4 regions of the Halomonas sp. DP3Y7-2 genome follow, and region 1 is predicted to be linked to each of the others. Evidence: predicted binding sites of a transcription regulator. Region 1 holds the regulator's gene; each other region holds the start of a gene.
The links. Region 1 encodes sigma-54, which starts transcription at its own class of promoters, with help from an activator protein. Its sites were predicted from a motif close to TGGCACNNNNNTTGCTNT; they were not measured.
Positions count from the first base shown of each region.

Region 2: the regulator sigma-54 is predicted to act here: its motif matches at 2,484-2,501, upstream of KUV45_RS09140 (sugar phosphorylase).
Region 3: the regulator sigma-54 is predicted to act here: its motif matches at 1,893-1,910, upstream of KUV45_RS19225 (circularly permuted type 2 ATP-grasp protein).
Region 4: the regulator sigma-54 is predicted to act here: its motif matches at 1,881-1,898, upstream of KUV45_RS02355 (P-II family nitrogen regulator).

Region 1 is NZ_JAHVKJ010000008.1:129,544-134,498, reverse strand. It holds gene lptA (lipopolysaccharide transport periplasmic protein LptA) at 1-436, shown strand, start outside; gene lptB (LPS export ABC transporter ATP-binding protein) at 436-1,161, shown strand; gene KUV45_RS10410 (RNA polymerase factor sigma-54) at 1,354-2,766, shown strand; gene hpf (ribosome hibernation-promoting factor, HPF/YfiA family) at 2,947-3,255, shown strand; gene ptsN (PTS IIA-like nitrogen regulatory protein PtsN) at 3,262-3,744, shown strand; gene rapZ (RNase adapter RapZ) at 3,998-4,879, shown strand; gene KUV45_RS10390 (HPr family phosphocarrier protein) at 4,882-4,955, shown strand, end outside.
Region 2 is NZ_JAHVKJ010000007.1:485,965-490,919, forward strand. It holds gene dsbG (thiol:disulfide interchange protein DsbG) at 1-420, opposite strand, end outside; gene KUV45_RS09140 (sugar phosphorylase) at 617-2,407, opposite strand; gene nrdR (transcriptional regulator NrdR) at 2,601-3,086, shown strand; gene ribD (bifunctional diaminohydroxyphosphoribosylaminopyrimidine deaminase/5-amino-6-(5-phosphoribosylamino)uracil reductase RibD) at 3,083-4,255, shown strand; gene ribBA (bifunctional 3,4-dihydroxy-2-butanone-4-phosphate synthase/GTP cyclohydrolase II) at 4,487-4,955, shown strand, end outside.
Region 3 is NZ_JAHVKJ010000014.1:31,430-36,384, reverse strand. It holds gene KUV45_RS19230 (alpha-E domain-containing protein) at 1-299, opposite strand, end outside; gene KUV45_RS19225 (circularly permuted type 2 ATP-grasp protein) at 304-1,761, opposite strand; gene KUV45_RS19220 (transglutaminase family protein) at 2,486-3,427, shown strand; gene KUV45_RS19215 (phosphatidylglycerophosphatase A) at 3,572-4,054, shown strand; gene KUV45_RS19210 (fasciclin domain-containing protein) at 4,272-4,757, opposite strand.
Region 4 is NZ_JAHVKJ010000001.1:533,974-538,928, forward strand. It holds gene KUV45_RS02350 (ammonium transporter) at 182-1,432, opposite strand; gene KUV45_RS02355 (P-II family nitrogen regulator) at 1,480-1,818, opposite strand; gene KUV45_RS20245 (accessory factor UbiK family protein) at 2,218-2,592, shown strand; gene KUV45_RS02365 (YifB family Mg chelatase-like AAA ATPase) at 2,734-4,239, shown strand; gene KUV45_RS02370 (D-ribose ABC transporter substrate-binding protein) at 4,306-4,955, opposite strand, start outside.

The DNA.
Region 1 (4,955 bases):
CAGCGCCCCCATTCAGGTAGAGGCCGACCAACTGGACCTGGATGACCGCGCAGGCACAGCGGTGTATACCGGCGATGTGCGTATTCAACAGGGCAGCATGCTGCTGACCGGTGAGCGTGTGGAAATTCAGCGCAACGACCAGGGTCAGCTGTCCCGCGCCACGGCGACTGGCTCCCGCGCCTACCTGGAGCAGCAGCCTTCGCCGGAAGAGCCGGTGGTCAAGGGCTGGGGCAAGAAGGTGGTCTACCATGTTGCCGAGCGCCGCATGGAACTCATCGACCAGGCGGAATTGCACAAGGCCAATGACACCTTCGACGGCGCCTACCTGGAGTACTTTCTGGATCGCCGCGTCGTCCAGGCTCGCTCCAGCGCACAGGGTGTCGACGGCCAGCAGCGCATTCGCATGACCCTCGAGCCGGAAAGCCAAGGAAACTGATGAAGACTCTCCACGCTCGCCATCTGGCCAAGAGCTACAAGAAGCGCCGCGTCGTCCAGGACATCAGCCTGTCCATCGAACAGGGCAGCATTGTGGGCCTGCTGGGCCCCAACGGCGCAGGCAAGACCACCTCCTTCTACATGATCGTCGGACTGGTCAGGGCGGATGCTGGCACCATCAGCATCGACGATGACGACCTGAGCCGCGCGGCCATGCACCAGCGGGCACTGGCGGGTATTGGCTACCTGCCACAGGAAGCCTCCATCTTCCGCAAGCTGTCCGTAGCCGACAACATCATGGCGATCCTCGAGACCCGCAAGGACCTCGACCGGGAAGGTCGCCAGGCGCGCCTTGAGCAACTGCTCGAAGACTTCCATGTCAGCCACATTCGCGACAACCCGGGCATGAGCCTGTCCGGCGGGGAAAGACGCCGGGTCGAGATCGCCCGAGCCCTGGCCACAGAACCCGCCTTCATTCTGCTCGACGAACCCTTTGCCGGGGTGGATCCGATCTCCGTCGGCGAGATCAAGTCGATCATTCGCCAGCTCAAGGCTCGTGATATCGGCGTCTTGATCACCGACCACAACGTGCGCGAGACGCTGGACATCTGTGACCGCGCCTACATTGTCGGCGACGGCCAGATCATCGCCGAAGGCAGTGCCGAGTCGATCCTTGCCAACCAGCGCGTCAAGGAAGTCTATCTCGGCGAAAACTTTCGCCTTTAGCCACCACGGGCGCTGCCGGGCCGCTATATTGGCAGGGTCTTCATGGCGCCCGCTCGACCTTGCACTGACGCGCATGCGGGGCATAGCAAGCCCTGCGCGCCACCCCCTGCCCACAAGTTGGCAAGAAGCTTGCATGGTACCTGACCCGCCGTTAGGGTAAGGCTTTTCAGCTCCACGAACGGAAGTCACATCATGGCCCTCAAGGCGTCACTGCAGCTGAAGATCGGCACCCAGCTGACCATGACCCCTCAGCTGCAACAGGCTATTGGCCTGCTCCAGCTTTCCACGCTGGACCTGCGCCAGGAAGTCCAGCAGGCGCTCGAGGCCAACCCGATGCTCGAGCTGGAGGATGAATTCGGCGAGCTGCAGGTCAAGGACAGCAAGGACGACGACTGGGCCGACGAGATCCCCTCCGAGCTAACGGTCGACAGCGACTGGTCCGATACCTATCAAGACCTTGGCACCGCCCCGGCCGGCAGCGCCGAGGCGCCTGACTTCGAGCGCCAGGCCAGCGGGCAATCCCTGCATGGCCACCTTAGCTGGCAGCTGGCCCTGCTGGACCTCAATGATAATGACAGGCGCATCGCAGAGTGCCTGATTGACGCGGTCAACGGCGATGGCTACCTGGTGGGACACCTTGACGATATCGCCCAGGGCCTGGCCGATGACGACGCTGCTGCCCCGCCCCTGCAGGACGTGGCGTCGGTACTGGCCAGGCTGCAGCAATTCGAACCTACCGGTGTATTTGCCCGAGACTTGCGCGAATGCCTGCAGCTGCAACTGGACAGCCTGCCCCGTGACACCCCCCTTCTGCCCCAGGCGGGAAGACTGGTACGCCAGTTTCTCGAGGCGCTGGCCAGCGGTGATCGTCGTCTGCTGAAGCGCCGCCTGAGCCTGACCGAAGAGCAGCTGGACGATGTCATCGAACTGATCCGTGGCCTCGACCCTAGGCCTGGCAGCCAGTACGGCGACAGCGACAACGACTATGTCATTCCCGATCTGGTGGTCCGCCACACCGAAGAAGGCTGGCGCGTCGAGCTGAACCCTGAGGCGATGCCACGCCTGCGCATTCAACCCGACTATGCGGCCTTGATCCGACGGGCCGACAAGAGCCAGGACAACCAGTTTCTGAAGGACCACCTGCAGGAGGCACGCTGGCTGATCAAGAGCCTGGCAAGCCGCAACGACACCCTGTTGAGGGTCGGACGCGAAATCATGGAGCGGCAGCTCGACTTCCTCGAGCAGGGTGAAGCCGCCATGAAACCACTGGTGTTGGCAGACATTGCGGCCAAGGTCGAGATGCACGAATCGACCATCTCACGGGTGACGACCCAGAAATTCGTGCATACGCCACGGGGAGTGTTCGAGCTCAAGTATTTCTTTTCCAGCCAGGTGGGCCAGGATGGGGATGCCCATTCCAGCACTGCCATACGCGCCATGATCAAGTCGCTGATCCAGCAGGAGCCGCCTCGCAAACCGCTGTCTGACAGCAAATTGGTGGAGCTGCTCGCCGAAGACGGTGTCAACGTCGCCCGACGCACCGTCGCCAAGTATCGAGAAGCGATGAATATTCCCTCTTCAAGCGAGCGCAAGCGCCTGCGCTGAGCCCGGTCAGATGGCTCGAGACAGGCAGCGAGCAGAGCGCGTAGCGCAGTTACATGAAAAGCGCAAGCGCTTGAAATATCGCACGACATCTGCGTCTTAATGCGTAGAAGCAGGGGGGTTTGCAGGATCGGAAAAAGGGTTACAATCGAGCTACCACCCGCAAGAGCAAGGAGCCTTGTCATGCAAGTCAACATTACCGGCCACCACGTCGAATTGACCGATCCCCTGCGTGACTACGTACAAGAGAAGCTCGCCCGTGTGGAGCGCCACTACGACAACATCACCAATGTGCAGGTCACCCTCTCGGTGGAGAAGGAGCGCCAACAGGCTGCCTGTACGCTTCACGCTGCCGGTGCAGACCTGCATGCAGAAGCCCAGGACGGCGACATGTACGCCGCCATCGACGCCCTTGCCGACAAGCTGGACCGCCAGCTCGTCAAGCACAAGGAAAAATCCCAAGCCCGCGCCCAAGGCGCCGGAATTCGCTGACCTCTCATGACATTGGATGCCATTCTCCCCCCCGAGCGCACGCTATTTGACGTCCCGGGGGGCAGCAAGAAGAGGGTGCTGGAATTTTTCAGCACCTTCATTGCGCAGAACACACCAAGCCTGGATAGCCAGGAAGTCTTCAGTCGCCTGATCGGCCGCGAACGTCTGGGTAGCACCGGCATCGGCAATGGCGTGGCCATTCCGCATGCTCGCAACCCGCACTGTAAGGCCCCTATCTCTGGCTTTCTCAAGCTGGCAGAGCCGATTGATTTCGACGCCATCGACGGCGAACCGGTGGACCTGGTATTTGTCTTGCTGGTGCCTGAGGAAGCGGATGATGCTCACCTTGCCCTGCTGGGACAGGTGGCCGGGGTCATGAATGACGCCGATACCCGACATCGCCTGCGCCACGCGACGTCCCAGCGCGAGCTGCACGAGCGCTTGCAGGAAGCGATTCGCCAGCAAGCCCCCGGCGACGCCACGACCTGACGGCACGCACCGAAAGCGCCTTGATCCTATGTCTTGATGGCGCACGCCTTGCCTGGCGCCTTGACGAATGGCGCCTCGCTAACAGGGGCCTCGCTGATGGGGAACTCGCTGATTAACCTCTAGCTGATTGCCATTTAGCTGATTACCATCTAGCTAGATAGCACGCTCTGATCGAGCGTGATCTGGCCGTCACCGCGCGGTGACCGCCTGACACCAACTGCCCTCTTATCGCCCCCTGCCAAGGAGACAGGACATGCAGCTCGTGATCATCAGTGGTCGCTCTGGCTCGGGAAAGTCCGTGGCGCTTCAGGCTCTCGAAGACCTGGGCTTCTATGCCATCGACAACTTGCCAGCGACGCTGCTGGGGTCACTGGTCGAAGAGCTGGAGAATGGACATTCACAGCGCATTGCCGTCAGTGTCGATGCGCGCAATCTGCCCGAGGCGCTGGAGCGTTTTCCCGCACAGCTGACGGCGCTGAAGCAAGGTCCCATCGACTGCCAGGTCGTCTACCTCACCAGCGACGCGCGGATTCTGCTGGAACGCTACTCCCATACTCGACGCCGTCACCCGCTGACCCGCAATACCGACATGACCCTGGCCGAGGCCATCGAGTCCGAGCAGAAGGCGTTGTCTGGCATTCGCGACCTGGCAGATCTGATCATCGACAGCTCCCGCCTGTCCGTACATGAGCTGCGTTCACGCATCGCCGAGCAGGTGGCCGATCATCGCAGCGGCCAGCTGAGCCTGACCATCGAGTCCTTTGGCTTCAAGCGTGGCGTGCCCCCCGACGCCGATATCGTGTTCGATGCACGCTGCCTGCCTAACCCCTACTGGGAGCCATCGCTGCGGGATGCCAACGGCTGCGATCAAAGCGTGATCGCCTTCCTTGAGCACTATCAAGACGTCGCCGACATGAAGCGCGACATCCTGACCTGGGTGCGCAACTGGCTGCCACGCTATCAGGCCAGCCAGCGCAGTTATCTGACGGTGGCCGTGGGCTGCACCGGGGGGCAGCATCGCTCGGTCTATCTGGCCGAGAGCATCGCCGCGGCGCTGGTCGACGACCACCCGAGAATACGCCTGCGCCACCGCGAGCTTGGCCAGCAACGTCGTCTGGACAGCGGGGCACAATGAGCGTGGCCAGACGCGAGCTGACCCTTACCAATCGCCGCGGGCTGCACGCTCGGGCGGCCACTCGCCTGGTCACCTG
Region 2 (4,955 bases), on a different contig from region 1:
CAGCGGCTCTTCCGACAGGTTGTTGGCCTCACCGTCAATCAGGTTGCCGACAATGGCGTGCTCGCCATCGGCAGTCACGAAGATTGTCATGGGCTGGCCTCGGTGGCTGGCAGCGTAGCCCTCCAGGCCTCCAGGGGCATCAAATTCTCCATGCACTTCCAGGCCTTCTTTCTCTAGGGCCTCGATAGGCGCGGGGTAATCCTTGGCTTCGACGCTGGATAGCGGCAGCAGACCGAAGGCCACCGCAGCAAGGGTCATGAAGGATCGCGGGTAACGCGGGCGCGATGGGGCATCGGGGCGGCGGGGGGTGTCCTGACTCATCGGTGTTCGGGCTCGCATGTCGTTGTCGGAGGGGCGCGCAGAGGTGACCTGATCATCCCGGTGGTAGGGCGGCCAGTGCTGTGACACCAGCTGGGACAACAGGATGAGAGGTCAGTTCGGTGGCCGGCCCGGTTGGTGGGGTTACGGATAAAGGAAACGCTGCAGTCATCAGCCGAGCAGCGCCAGGCGCCTGCAGCGCAGACGCCGGAGCCTTTGCGCTACAGGTGAGGCGTTCGAGGGGCGCGCAACGCAGCGAATCGTTGGTGCAGGCAGTGATGCAGTGTTTCCTGAACGCTCAATCATGACGCACCAGCCATAGAGAGCGATAGGGCGCCAGGGTATCGCAATGGCGCCATTCGCCGCCCTCCAGCAGGTCCTCCCAGCCAGGACGTTCGAGTTCCGCCATGGCCAGAGGTTGCGGGCGGTCGGTAACATTATGGATCGCCAGCAGGCGACGGCCGCTGGCAATCGGCCCACGCTGAATGGCCAGCAATTGTGGCGCGGTTGGCACCACCGTCTGAGCGGCGTCGGGGTGGAAGCAAGGCTCTCGGCGGCGCAGTTCAAGGCGACGCGTGAGGGCTACGAATACCTCACGGGTCGGCGTGTGCCGGCTGTCAAGCAGCATCCCCAGTTCCTGGCGCTGCCAGCGCTTGCGGTTGATGGAGCGCAGGCGCCCGCTGCGCTCGACGCCATCATGGTCATTCTGGGTAGCCGTCAGACAGTGAATGTAGACCCCGGGTATGCCCTTCAGGACCAGCATCAGGTGCTGACTCAACAAGAAGCGCTCGACCTGCCAGGGGTCGGGGCCTCGGCGGGTGCCGCTCATGGCATCGAACCAGGTGATGTTCAGTTCGTAGGGACTGTCACTGCCGTCGCTCTGGCGGCGCATGCTGACAAAGCCGCCGAAGCGCTGCATCAAGCCAACCAGAGCATCGATTTCGTGTTGCTCGAGCCAGCCTTCCAGCGGTCGTACCCCGATGCCGTCGTGGCTGGCGGTGAAGTTGAGATAGCTGCAGCCCTCTGGAAGCTCGGGCAGCGTGTTCAGCCAACGGGCGATGGTGCCGGCCTCACCGCTGGTCAGGGTATGCAGCAGCAGTGGGGGCAGCGGGAACTGATAGACCAGATGGGCTTCATCCGGTGGTGTGTGCTCACGCTCCAGGCCAAAGTAGCTGATGTTCTCGGCGTGAGGCACGTTGGTCTCGGTGATGATCAAGGTGCCGGGAGCCACATGATCGACGATGGCGCGAAGCAGACGCACCACAGCGTGGGTTTCGGGAAGGTGAATGCAACGGGTGCCGGGCCGTTTCCACAGGAAGGCGACGGCGTCCAGGCGCACGATCCGCGCGCCCTGCTGAAGATAGAACAGCAGTATGCCGATGAATTCGATCAGCACGTCGGGGTTGGCAAAGTTCAGGTCGATCTGGTCCTCCGAGAAGGTGGCCCACAGATGGCGTACCCCCCGACGGGTACTGACCGGCACCAGCAGTGGAGAACTGCGTGGCCGGACGACGTCGCTGAGATCCGTTTCCGGGTCCATCTCGATGAAGTAGTCGCGACCGGGCAGGTTGCCGCCCAGGTAGTCGGCAAACCACAGCGACTCCCTTGAGACATGATTCAAGACTAGATCCACCATCAGGTCGTGGCGGCTGGCCAGCCGCCTGATGTCTCGCCACTCGCCCAGGGCCGGGTCGACCTCGCGGTAGTGAATGACCGAGAAGCCATCGTCGCTGCTCCAGGGAAAGAAGGGCAGCACGTGAACCCCGCTGAACACGCCAGCCAGTCGGCTGTGAAGAAAGTCATCGAGCACGGCCAGGGGAGGTTTGGGCGACGTCTCCTGACCGCTGTCCGAGCGTGATTCGTGCTCATCGATCAGCGAATCACCGTACAGAATCAGCCATTGATCCTTTTCACTCCACAGTTCGTTTCTTGCACCATGACGGTGCGAAAGACGGGCGCCCTGCGCTTCGATCAGGCGCAGCAGGCGGCGCAGCACTTCCTCGCTACGTTCTCCATACAGAGGTGTCAGCAAGGCTTTGGCATGCTGCTGGAAGCGGTCTGCGTCCATCGCTGTGAGGGGTGGGGCCATGGCGTCCTCCTTGGGCGGGCGAGGCGGGAGGTTGCGCCTGTGCCCGACGTCTTATTGGCAGGATAATGCACAACATCAAGCACAGGGCGTGCCAACTGGCATCGCGCAAAGGGCTTGGCGGACGGTTGCGCTGGGCGAAAAAGGCCGCAACCGTTACACTATGGCGACATTTTCTCCTGCCGGACTGCCCGCTATGCATTGCCCTTTCTGTGGCGCTCAAGAGACTCGTGTGACCGATTCCCGGCTGGTTGCCGAAGGCGACCAGGTGCGTCGACGTCGGCAGTGCGCGGGATGCGGGGAGCGCTTCACTACCTATGAGACCGCCGAACTGGTGATGCCGCGGATCGTCAAGGCCGATGGCTCCCGTGAGGTGTTTGACGAGAGCAAGCTGCGAGCGGGCATGCTGAGGGCTCTGGAAAAACGCCCGGTCAGTGCGGAATCCATCGAAGCGGCGGTGGAGCGCATACGCCAGAACCTGAGGGCCCGAGGGGAGCGTGAGGTCCAAGCGCGGGTCGTGGGTGAGGAAGTGATGAACGCGCTCAAGCGCCTGGACCAGGTGGCTTACATTCGCTTCGCCTCGGTGTACCGCAGATTTCAGGACATCGACGAGTTTCGTGCCGAGATTGACCGGTTGGCTCAGGAGCCGAACTTCACCCCCGACAATGAGGAGCCGTCATGAGCCGCGACGATGCACCTCCGGCGTCAGCCCCTGGCCATGATGCCCACTGGATGGCGAGAGCGCTTCGCCTGGCTGAGCATGGCCGCTACACCAGCATGCCGAATCCGCGTGTCGGTTGCGTGCTGGTCAAGGACGGCGAGTGGCTGGCCGAGGGCTTTCATGAGCGTGCCGGTGAGCCCCATGCGGAAATCCATGCGCTGAACGGCGCCGGTGAGCGCTCCCGTGGCGCAACCGCCTATGTGACGCTGGAGCCATGCTCTCATCATGGTCGCACCGGCCCCTGCTGCGATGCCTTGATCCAGGCGGGCGTCGCCCGGGTCGTGGTGGCCATGCAGGACCCCAACCCACAGGTCGCTGGGCGCGGCATCCAGAGGCTGCGTGAGGCAGGTATCGAGGTGCTGGTCGGTTGTCTTGAGGACGATGCGCTGACCTTGAATGCGGGCTTCGTATCGCGCATGACCAAGGGGCGCCCGCGGGTGCGCCTGAAGCTGGCCATGAGCCTCGATGGGCGTACCGCCATGGCCTCCGGCGAGTCCCAGTGGATCACCGGCCCTGCGGCACGCCGCGATGTGCAGCGCCTGCGTGCCCAGAGCTGCGCGATTCTGACTGGCGTCGACTCCATCATCTTCGATAACTCGCGACTGACGGTGCGAGCCGAGCAACTGGGGCTCGATCAGGCTGACACCATTGCCCGTCGCCAGCCGCTGCGCGTGGTGGTCGATTCGCGTCTGCGCATGCCGTTGGCGGCTGCCTGTCTGAGCGAGCCCGGTCAGACCCTGGTGGTCTGCGTCGAAGGCGTCGAATCTCCTCGCCGGGAAGCGCTGGAGCGCAGCGGGGCCCGAGTACTGGAAATGCCGGCCGGCGAGGACGGTCGCGTAGATCTGCCGACGCTGCTCGACTGGCTGGGGCGTGAAGAAGGATGCAACGAGCTGCTGGTCGAAACCGGTGCGACCCTTGCCGGTGCCATGATGGATGCCTGTCTGGTGGATGAGCTGCGCCTCTACATGGCGCCGACGCTGCTTGGACCCGAGGCTCGTGGACTGATGTCGTTGAGCGGGATTGACCAGATGGCTCATCAGCGACCGCTCGAGATCATCGATATTCGCGCCTTGGGCCAGGACTGGCGAATTTTGGCTCGCCCCGCGCTGCCTGCCTGCACAGGGCGCTGAGCTAACGCCCTGGTAATGACAGAGCCCTGATAACCTAGAGCCCTGATGACCTAGAGCCCTGATTATTCTAGCGCCCTGATACGGGGCCGGGTGCAGGTGCCCGCGTGGATACGTGGTTCTCCGCATACCCTCTCATTCGCCGCCACTGGCGCCCAGGCGCGTCCCACGGTACCCTGACGGCCGTTTCTGGCCGCCGTCGCCGTGTGGCCACTTCAGATCCAGGGAGCACACATGTCGCAGTCTTCCAGCGGGGGCCTGGCCCCTATTGCCGAACTCGTCGAGGATATCCGTCAAGGCCGCATGGTCATCTTGATGGATGATGAGGATCGGGAAAACGAAGGTGACATCATCATGGCGGCCGAGAAGGTGGAGGCCAGCCATATCAATTTCATGGCGGTTCACGCTCGCGGCCTGATCTGCATGCCGATGACCCGCGAGCGTTGCGAGCAGCTCAAGCTTCCGCTGATGGTGCAGGATAACGGTTCTGGTTACGGCACCAAGTTCACCCTGTCCATCGAGGCCGCCGAGGGCGTCAGCACCGGCATCTCTGCAGCGGATCGCGCACGCACCGTGCAGGCGGCCAGCGCTCGCAATGCGCGCCCCGAGGATATCGTTCAGCCGGGCCATATCTTTCCGCTGATGGCGGAGCCGGGTGGCGTGCTGCGGCGTGCCGGCCACACCGAGGCGGCCTGTGATCTGG
Region 3 (4,955 bases), on a different contig from region 1:
CGGGTAGTCCTCAGGTTTTCCCGGGCCTGAGCCAGGGCGGACAGAATCGACCCGGAGTAGCGCCGGTCAGCACACAGAAACTGGATGACGTTGCGATCATTGGGCTCATCGTAAAGGGTGGCAAAAAGCTCCCCGCCTCCGGTGATATCGACCATCGCCGCCCATCCCAGCGGCTGCCGATAGGGCATGTCGAGCATCAGGTGGCTGGAGACATTGATCAGGCGCGCGGTGTCCTCGGCCCGTTCGATATAGCGGGCCATCCAGTACAGGTTCTCGGCGACTCTTGAAAGCATCAGCATGGTCTCAGTCCTCCCCCGTCTCGACGATCCAGGTGTCCTTGCTGCCCCCGCCCTGGGACGAGTTGACCACCAGCGACCCCTTTACCAGCGCAACACGGGTCAAGCCGCCGGTGGTGACATAGGCACCATCCTGGCCAGACAGGATGAAGGGCCGAAGATCGACGTGGCGAGGCTCAGGCCGACCGTCGAACAGGGTCGGCGTGGTCGACAGGTTGAGCATGGGCTGGGCCATGTAGTTGCGCGGGTCCTGCTGGATCAACTTGGCGAAGGCGTCGCGTTCCGCCTGGGAGGCCTGAGGCCCCATCAGCATGCCGTAGCCGCCTGACTCGTTGGCCGGCTTTACCACCAGTTCATGCAGGTGCTCCAGCACGTAGCGCCGATCCTCCTCAAGCATGCAGAGGTAGCTCGGTACGTTCGGCAGCAAGGCATCCTGGTCCAGGTAGTACTTGATCAGCTGCGGCACGAAGGCATAAACGACCTTGTCATCGGCCACCCCGGCCCCGGGGGCATTGGCCAGTGCCACCTTGCCGCTGCGCCAGGCCCGCATCAGTCCCGGCACCCCCAATACAGAGTCGGCACGGAAGGCCTCCGGGTCGAGGAAGGCATCATCGATACGCCGATAGATGACGTCTACCCGGGTTAGCCCCTGTACCGTGCGCATGTAGACCACATCGTCATCATCGACGACAAGGTCAGAGCCCTGGACCAGCTGCACCCCCATCTGCTGCGCCAGATAGGCATGCTCGTAGTAGGCAGAGTTGTAGATCCCCGGCGTCAGCACCACCACTTGCGGGTCGTCCCAGGGACGAGGCGACATGCCGGCCAGCATGTCGTAAAGCTGGGGCACATAATCGTCCACGGGAAGAATCTTTCCCGAGGCAAACAGCTCCGGCAGCACGCGCTTGGTCACGTTGCGGTTCTCGAGCATGTACGAGACGCCGGAGGGGATTCGCAGGTTATCTTCCAGCACGTAGATCGTGCCGTCCCCACCGCGCACCAGGTCGGACCCACAAATGTGTGCCCAGACGCCGTGGGGCGGGTCGATACCGACACACTGGGGACGAAAGTTGACCGACTGCGCCAGCACATCGGCGGGCAAGACCCCATCCTTGATGACCTTCTGGTCATGGTAGAGGTCGTCGATAAACAGGTTGAGCGCCTCGACGCGCTGCTTCAGGCCGGCTTCGGTACGCCGCCATTCATCGGCGGGAATGATCCTGGGTACGATATCGAAGGGCCAGGCCCGATCGATCATGCTGCCTTCCGAGTACACCGTGAAGGTGATGCCCATGGTTCTGATGGCAATCTCTGCCGCCGTCTTGCGCTCAGCCAGCTCATCCGGCGCAAATCCCTCCAGCACGTCGCACAGCATCTTGGCCGCGTCCCGCGGCATCCCGGGCATGGCCACCAGTTCATCGTAGAACCCAGCGCAGTTGTACTGCTGCCAATCCACATGGCTCATCGGCACACCCTCTTGTTATCAACAGCGGTCTACCCTGCTATGCCTTCGTCCACCGGGGCATCCTGCACCGGATCGTGATGCACCAGACTGGCGTACATCCCATCGACATATCGGGGTCCCCTACCTGCTGTATAGCAAGGTCTGTACCAGAACACAGAAAATCTGCCGTATCGGACACAGGTAAGTTAGCCGCCGGGACAATCGGCACCGCAACGGACACATGGCGACGCATGCGTCACGCCCCTGGCAGGCTGCTGGCTCGTCCTCGGGGCACTTCTGCCGACGCGCGCACCAGGACAGTGCGTCACGACGGGCTGACGCCGGCCTCCCCAACCTCAACAGGATGTGGATGCTTTGTCGCCGCCAAAGGGGTGTGGATGGTTTGGCCACGAGAGTTTGGTCTGGAGAGCTTGGTCAGGAAAGCGAGCCAAGCTCATGGACCCACCTGCGGATACTTGCCAGGGGTCCTGAGGGATGAGGTTCTGAGGGTATAAGGTTACAGTGCAGCTCAACGGGCATACGGCGGACTTGAGCCGATGCCCAGCCTGGGGTACATCTTGATCACAGCGCCACGGGTGCTGTATCCCTTCGTCATCAGGAGACACATCGCACTCATCATGTCCTCGTATGCCGGGACCGCAGGACGGTCCATCCTTGGCCATGACGTGCCTGCCAGCCGGCGCTGCGTCATGCGGGTATCAGGCCCTCGCTCGGGCACTGCAAGATGAACTATTACCTGCGCCATACCACCCGCTATCGCTATAGCGAGATCGTGACGCTCAGCGAGAACGAAGCCTGTCTGTCCCCTCGCGTGCTGGGCTGGCAACAGGTGGCCTTCGCGCGCCTGTCCACATCGCCCCTGACTCCGCTGCACCAGCAACGCTGCGATGCCTTTGGCAACCGTATCAACCTGTTTGCCATCGACACGCCGCACCAGGTGCTGGAAGTGACCCTGGAAGCGCGGATCACCACCTCCCCACGGCCCCAGCCCCCTGCCAATGCCATGTCCTGGGAAACCTGCCGCGACCTGCTGGCAACACCTGGCACCACGAGCTACTGGGAAGCTCAGCCATTTCTCGAAAACTCGGCCTATATCGAGCGTCGTCCACTGCTGGCGGCGTGGGTGGAGGCCTGCTTTCCCCCTGGCGGCGACCTGGTGGAGTGTGTGGATGCCCTTAATCGCCGTATCTATGACGAGTTCTACTACGACAGTCAGTTCAGCAACCTGGAAACCACGCCGTCGCAGGTACTGGTAGAGCGTCGCGGGGTCTGCCAGGATTTTGCCCATCTTGCGATCGCCGCCTTGCGCTCTATCGGCCTGGCCGCTCGTTACGTCAGCGGCTACCTGGAGACCAGTCCGCCTCCTGGGCAGCCTCGCTTGCTAGGGGCAGACGCCTCACATGCCTGGTTCGCGGTGCTGATACCGGGGTGGGGCTGGCTGGACCTCGACCCCACCAACGGTGTGCGCGTTGGCGAGCGTCACTTGCTGCTGGGTTGGGGCCGAGACTATGACGACGTAGCGCCGATCAAGGGCGTCGTGACCGGTGGCGGCCGGCAACAGCTTGAGGTCGAAGTCGATGTCTTGCCCATCGCCAGTGACCCAGACGCCAGCGCCGAGGGTCATGGAGACAACAGCGACAGCATGGACGAGCCGCTGGCCAGCTGAGGCGGCACGGCCCGAGCCGCTAGCACTTGGAGCCTGAGCGTTACACCACACTGGGATGTTCGCATTGCGTTCCTGCTCGCCAATCGCCACTATCGGCGTCTAGGCGCCTGACGATTCCCTGGGGCGCACTGCTGGAGAGGTGTCATGCAGGACCTGCTGATCTGGATCGCCACAGGCTTCGGGCTAGGCCACTCGCCCTGGGCCCCCGGAACCGTCGGAACCTTGATCGGCATTCCCGTGGCCTGGTACTTGCTGCGGCTGCCGCCGGCACGACGGCTTGCGATCGCGCTGTTGCTGATCCTGACCGCCGTTCCCATCTGCCACTTTGCCTCGCTGTGGCTGGGAGGCGGCGATCTCTCCCAGATCGTGCTGGATGAGTGGGTAGCCCTGCCGCTGGTAGTTCTGGCCTTCTCGCGCCACCGCCGACGGATCATGCTGCCGCTCGGATACCTGCTGTTTCGTCTGTTCGATATTTCCAAGCTATCCCCCGTGCGGGAGATCGAAGGCATCGGCGGCGGCCTGGGCATTGTCGCGGATGATGTCATGGCCGCCGTCTATGCGGCCCTGACTCTGGCCCTGCTGGTACGCCTGACACGCCGTTACTGGCGCACAGAAAGCCCTCGCTAAGGGAGCGCTGAACACATCAGCCTAGCGGCGCAAGGCCCACGCAGCGCTGATCCCGGAGCCTATGCGGTATAGGTGAGGAGATCGAGCAGCGCGTAACGCAGCGAAGCGGCGGAATTCATGCAGTGTTTCCCTACGCCTGTTCATGACAAAAAAAGCCGCCCTGAAGGGCGGCAAGACGGGACAGGATTCGATCGAAACCTATTAGTCAGTCCAGAACTCACTCCGGAATCAGCACGGCGTCAATGATGTGGATGACACCATTGCTTGCCTGAATGTCACGCTCTACCAGCGACGCGTTGCCTACTTGCCAATCACCACCCTGCTCCTCGACCGACATTTCGGTGCCCTGCAGGGTGGTGACGACATCGCTGTCGCCTGGCTGCCACGCGCCATCCACGAGATGATAGGAAACAACTTCGACCAGACGACGATGCTGGGTCTTGTCGTCGCTCAGCCAATCGTCGAGGCGGCCTTCGGGCAGCGCGTCGAAGGCTTCCTGGGTCGCCGCGAAGACCGTCATCTCCCCTTCCTCGCTCATGCGCTCGTCCAGGTTGGACGCCTCCACCGCAGTAGCAAAGGTCGTCAGGCGCTCATCGTCCTGAATCACCTGCCACAGCGTGTCATCCTCAGCCGCAGCTGCGCTGGTGCACACTGCCGAGGCGCTGAACAGCAACCCGGCGGCCAAAAGTCCCTTTGCCTTCATGCTCCTTCCTCCTGACATCATGCCTTCGGTGGACCTGTCGGCTCGTGGCACCGGAGCCCTACTCACCAAGGCTTCTCAACCTGCGTTCCATAAACCCGGTTCCATAAGCCCGGCTCCTTAAACCCGGCCCCTTAAACCAGAGCCCCGTAAACCAGAGCCCTGTGAACCAAGGCCTATGCACCACTCAGAACACCGAGG
Region 4 (4,955 bases), on a different contig from region 1:
CTCATCCTGTCCGTGTAGGGGCGGCGTGCGGCATGTCCGTCGCTAACCCGTGGGCGGCGCGCCGTTGCGCCTGACCTGACTAGTGTGACAAAGCATACCCCTGGCAACCAGCAATAAAAAAGGCCCCCGAAGGGGCCAGGTGGAGCACGCCAGCTCACTGGAGTCGCGGGTAAGCTCAGGCTTACTTCTTGGCGACGTTAAACTCGGGGTAGGCTTCGAGGCCGCATTCGGCAAGGTCGACGCCTTCGTATTCTTCTTCTTCGCTGACACGGACACCCATGATCGCCTTGATGATCAGCCAGACGACCAGGCTGGCGGTGAAGACCCAGGCGAAGATGCCGGCAATACCGAGCAGCTGGGCACCGAAAGTGGCGTCGGCGTTGTTCAGCGGTACCGCCAGGACGCCCCAGATACCTGCAACACCGTGGGCAGAGATGGCACCGACCGGATCATCAAGGCGCAGCTTGTCGAGCACCACGATGGCGACCACAACCAGGATGCCGCCTACTGCGCCGATCAGGGTGGCGCCCAGGGCGCTGGAGGACAGCGGGTCGGCAGTGATGGAGACCAGGCCGGCGATGGCACCGTTCAATGCCATGGTGAGGTCCGCCTTGCGGAACCAGATCTTGGCCAGGATCAGTGCTGCAATGACGCCGCCCGCGGCAGCCGCATTGGTGTTGACCAGTACCTGGGCCATGTTGTTGGCAGAAGCGACGTCGGAAACCTTGAGCTCGGAGCCGCCGTTGAAGCCGAACCAGCCCAGCCAGAGGACGAAGGTACCCAGTGTGGCCAGCGGCATGTTGGCGCCAGGAATCGCGTAGATCGCGCCGTTCTTGCCGTACTTGCCCTTACGCGGGCCGAGCACCAGCACACCCGCCAGGGCGGCAGCGGCACCCGCCATGTGAACAATGCCGGAACCTGCATAATCGGAGAAGCCTGCTTCAGACAACCAGCCGCCGCCCCAGGTCCAGTAGCCAGACACTGGATAGATGAAGGCCGTCATGACCACAGCGAAGGCCAGGAAGGCCCACAGCTTCATGCGCTCGGCAACGGCACCGGAGACGATGGACATGGCGGTGGCCACGAACACGACCTGGAAGAAGAAGTCGGCGCGAGCAGAGTAGTAGGGGGCATCTTCGCCACCGGCCAGCACGGCATCGACGCTGTTTTCAGTGCCGATCAGAAAGCCCAGATTGGGAATGATGCCGCCACCGTCGGACGAATACATCAGGTAGTAGCCCACCAGCAGATACATGGTGCAGGCCACGGCGAACAGCACGATATTCTTGGTCAGAATTTCGGCGGTATTCTTGGCCCGGACCAGCCCGGCCTCGAGCATGGCGAAACCGGCTGCCATCCACATGACCAGGGCGCCGCAGATGAGGAAGTAGAAGGTATCCAGCGCGTAGCTGAGTTCACTGATATCAACCATGAGAGTGTCTCGCTATTTATTATCGGGAGTCAGGGCAGGGGCGGACATCAGACCGCGTCCGAACCGCGTTCGCCGGTGCGAATGCGGATGACATCTTCCAGCGGCGTGACGAAAACCTTGCCGTCACCGATCTTGCCGCTGTTGGCCGCGTTGCAGATCGCTTCCAGCACGCTGTCCAGGCGAGCTTCGTCGACGGCCACCTCGACCTTGACCTTGGGCAGAAAGTCCACGACATATTCCGCGCCGCGGTAGAGCTCTGTGTGGCCCTTCTGACGGCCAAATCCCTTGACCTCTGTCACGGTGATGCCCTGGACGCCGTTGTCGGCCAGCGCTTCACGAACGTCGTCCAGCTTGAAAGGCTTGATGATGGCGGTGATCAGTTTCATGGCATGGCTCCCTACGTGCATGGGTGGCGGCTTGTTTCCGCTCGGTGCATGGATACGTTGTCATAGCGGGAAATGTGCCACTTTATTCCTAATATCTTTTATTACATGAACTTGGAGTTAATTGAGGGCGTGTTGGATATGCGGGAGGCTGCATAGCGGGGGTAAATTGCGGCACTGCATCAATGACGATGCACTACTTTGGTGCTTGGCGCTGAGGCGCGTGCGCCATCAGTGAGCGCGCGACGTTCCGTCGTGACGGCGGGAAGGACCGTCGTCGTTAGCCAACCTGGCCCGCCAGCGTTGTAGCCAACGTAGGCAGCCAAGAGACATGCGTTGGGCGTCAGGCTTGCGTATGCTGTCGGCAATAGAGTCGCCGTTTTGATGCACAAGGAGAGCCCCATGATCAGTCAGGATCGCATCAGCCGTTTAGCCCAGCAGATTGGAGAGCGTCTGCAGGGCGCTTCTCAGGCCCCGGAAGACATCCAGAAGGGCGTGCAACAGGTAGTGCGTGGCGCCTTCGACCGCCTGGAGCTGGTCTCGCGTGAAGATTTCGACATCCTGATGGATGTACTGCAGCGTACCCGCTCACGCGTCGAGGCCCTCGAGAAACAGGTCGCAGCCCTAGAGAGCCTGGTCGATGAGCGCGCAGCGGCGGGTCAGACAGGTGCCGATGCAACGCCCGCGGTCAGCGAGGAGGCTGCCGAAATCCCCGTACCCCCTGCGACCCAAGGACAGGACGGCGCGGCCAAGGGCGGTGAAACGCCATCGGCGTGATCTCTACCAGAGCACTTGGCTAATGTAGCGGGCCGGCATAGGGATATGCCGGCCCGGCTGTTTCTGGCGTGCGCAGGCGGCGAGGGGCCGATGATCGTGGTCTACTGACAGCCATAACGTCAGCCGTCAGGCAGGGAGCCCATGACGCTTGCCATCATCACGACCCGTGCCGGGGTGGGGCTGGATGCTCCAGAAGTTCAGGTCGAGGCGCACCTGGCCAACGGCCTACCCGGAATGACCTTGGTGGGACTGCCGGAAACCGCCGTCAGAGAGAGTCGCGAGCGGGTGCGCAGTGCCTTTGCGACCTGTGGTCTCGACTATCCCCTGCGTCGTATCACCCTGAATCTTGCCCCTGCCGATCTGCCCAAGGAAGGGGGGCGCTTCGACCTGCCTATTGCGCTGGGACTGCTGGTGGCATCGGGGCAGTTGCCTGCGGCGGCGCTGGACGGCATCGAGTGTGCCGGAGAGCTGGCGCTGGATGGGCGGCTTCGTCCTGTCGCCGGCATGCTTCCCTTTGCCATGGCCACCCTTCGGGCTGGGCGGCGATTGATCCTGCCTGCCGCCAATGCCCAGGAGGCTGCGCTGGTCAGCGGCCTTGAGGTGCTTCCCGCCGACCATCTGTTGGATGTCATCGCCCACTTGAGTGGACGGGTGCCACTACAGACGTGTACTGCGGCAGCATCGTCGATGCCGGTTGAGGCAGCCTTGGATCTCTGTGATGTGCGCGGACAGTATCAAGCGCGTCGCGCCCTGGAGGTAGCGGCGGCTGGCGGTCACAACCTGCTGTTCGCCGGTCCGCCAGGTACCGGCAAGACATTGCTGGCCAGTCGCCTGCCCGGCATCCTGCCTCCCCTTGAAGATCATGAGGCCCTGGAAGTGGCGGCCATTCGCTCCGTCTGTGCGCTGCCATTGTCAGAAGGCTTTGGCTGTCGTCCCTTTCGCTCTCCCCACCACACTGCCAGCGCGGTGTCCCTGGTGGGAGGCGGGTCGAGGCCGCGTCCCGGCGAGATTTCCCTGGCCCACTGCGGCGTGCTGTTTCTCGATGAATTGCCTGAGTTCAGCCGGCAGGTGCTGGAAGTGCTCAGGGAGCCACTGGAGAGTGGAGAGATTCACATCACCCGAGCCAGTCACGAGCGCCGTTTTCCGGCTCGGTTCCAGCTGGTGGCTGCCATGAACCCCTGCCCCTGCGGCCACCTGGGGGATCCACGCCAGGACTGCAGCTGCACGGCGTCACAGATTCAGCGTTACCAGTCGCGGCTGTCTGGCCCGCTGCTGGACCGCATCGACCTGCAGGTCGAAGTGCCGGGACTGCCGGTTGAAGAGTTGACCTCTCAGCAGCCTGGCGAAAGCACCGCCATGGTGCGGGCGCGGGTGATGGCAGCGCGGGAGCGGCAAATGGCGCGAGGAGGGTTGAACGCGCGCTTATCGGGCAGGGCACTGGAAAACGCCTGTGCCCTGGATGCCACCGAGCGCGCCTGGCTGGCGCAGACGCTGGAGCGCCTGCGACTGTCGGCCCGGGCCTATCATCGCGTCCTGAGGGTGGCGCTGACCCTGGCCGATCTCGGCGCCAAGGACGCACCAGGGCATGATGAATTGATCGAGGCGATTGGCTACCGCCAACTGGACCGTTTGCTCAAGCGAGGTTAGTGCTGAGCTTCTCGCCGGGAGATCGCGTGCCGCCGGCTTTCGACGGCACGCGGACAGGGCTGCTGCCTACTGCTCAAGCACAAAGGGAGCGGTGTACTGGGCCACGTTCTCGCGGGTAATCAGCAGGCAGTCGAATAGCACCTTCTCCTCACTGAGGCTGATGTCTCCCGTGCGAATGTACTCATCGGCCAGCTGTACTGCGTGTTCAGAGAACACCGCGACAGGCTGAAGCACGGTGTAGGCCATCTCGCCAGCCTTGACCGCATCGACGGCGTCCGGAGAGCCGTCGAAGCCGCCGACCACGATGTCATCCAGACGCCCGGCTTCCTTGAGCGCGGCAATCGCGCCGAGGGCCATTTCATCATTGCCGCTGATGACGCCGCTGATGTCCGGATTGGCCTGAAGCATGCTCTGGGTCTTGTTGTAGCCCTGGGTGCGGTCCCAGTTGGCCACATCGGAGCCGACCTTCTCCAGGTTCGGGTATTGACTCAGGACCGTCTCGTAGCCATTGGAGCGAGTAGCGGCATTGTTGTCCGAGGGGGCGCCAAACAGCTCCACGTACTTGGCATCATCCGCGAAGTGTTGCGCCCACTGCTGGGCACCAAGGGCGGCGCCCTGTGCGTTGTTGGACACCAGCTGGGCCTTGGCCAGGCCTTGCTGGTTGATTTCGGCGTTGATGGTAAACACCGGAATGCCGGCATCCACTGCCTTGCGCA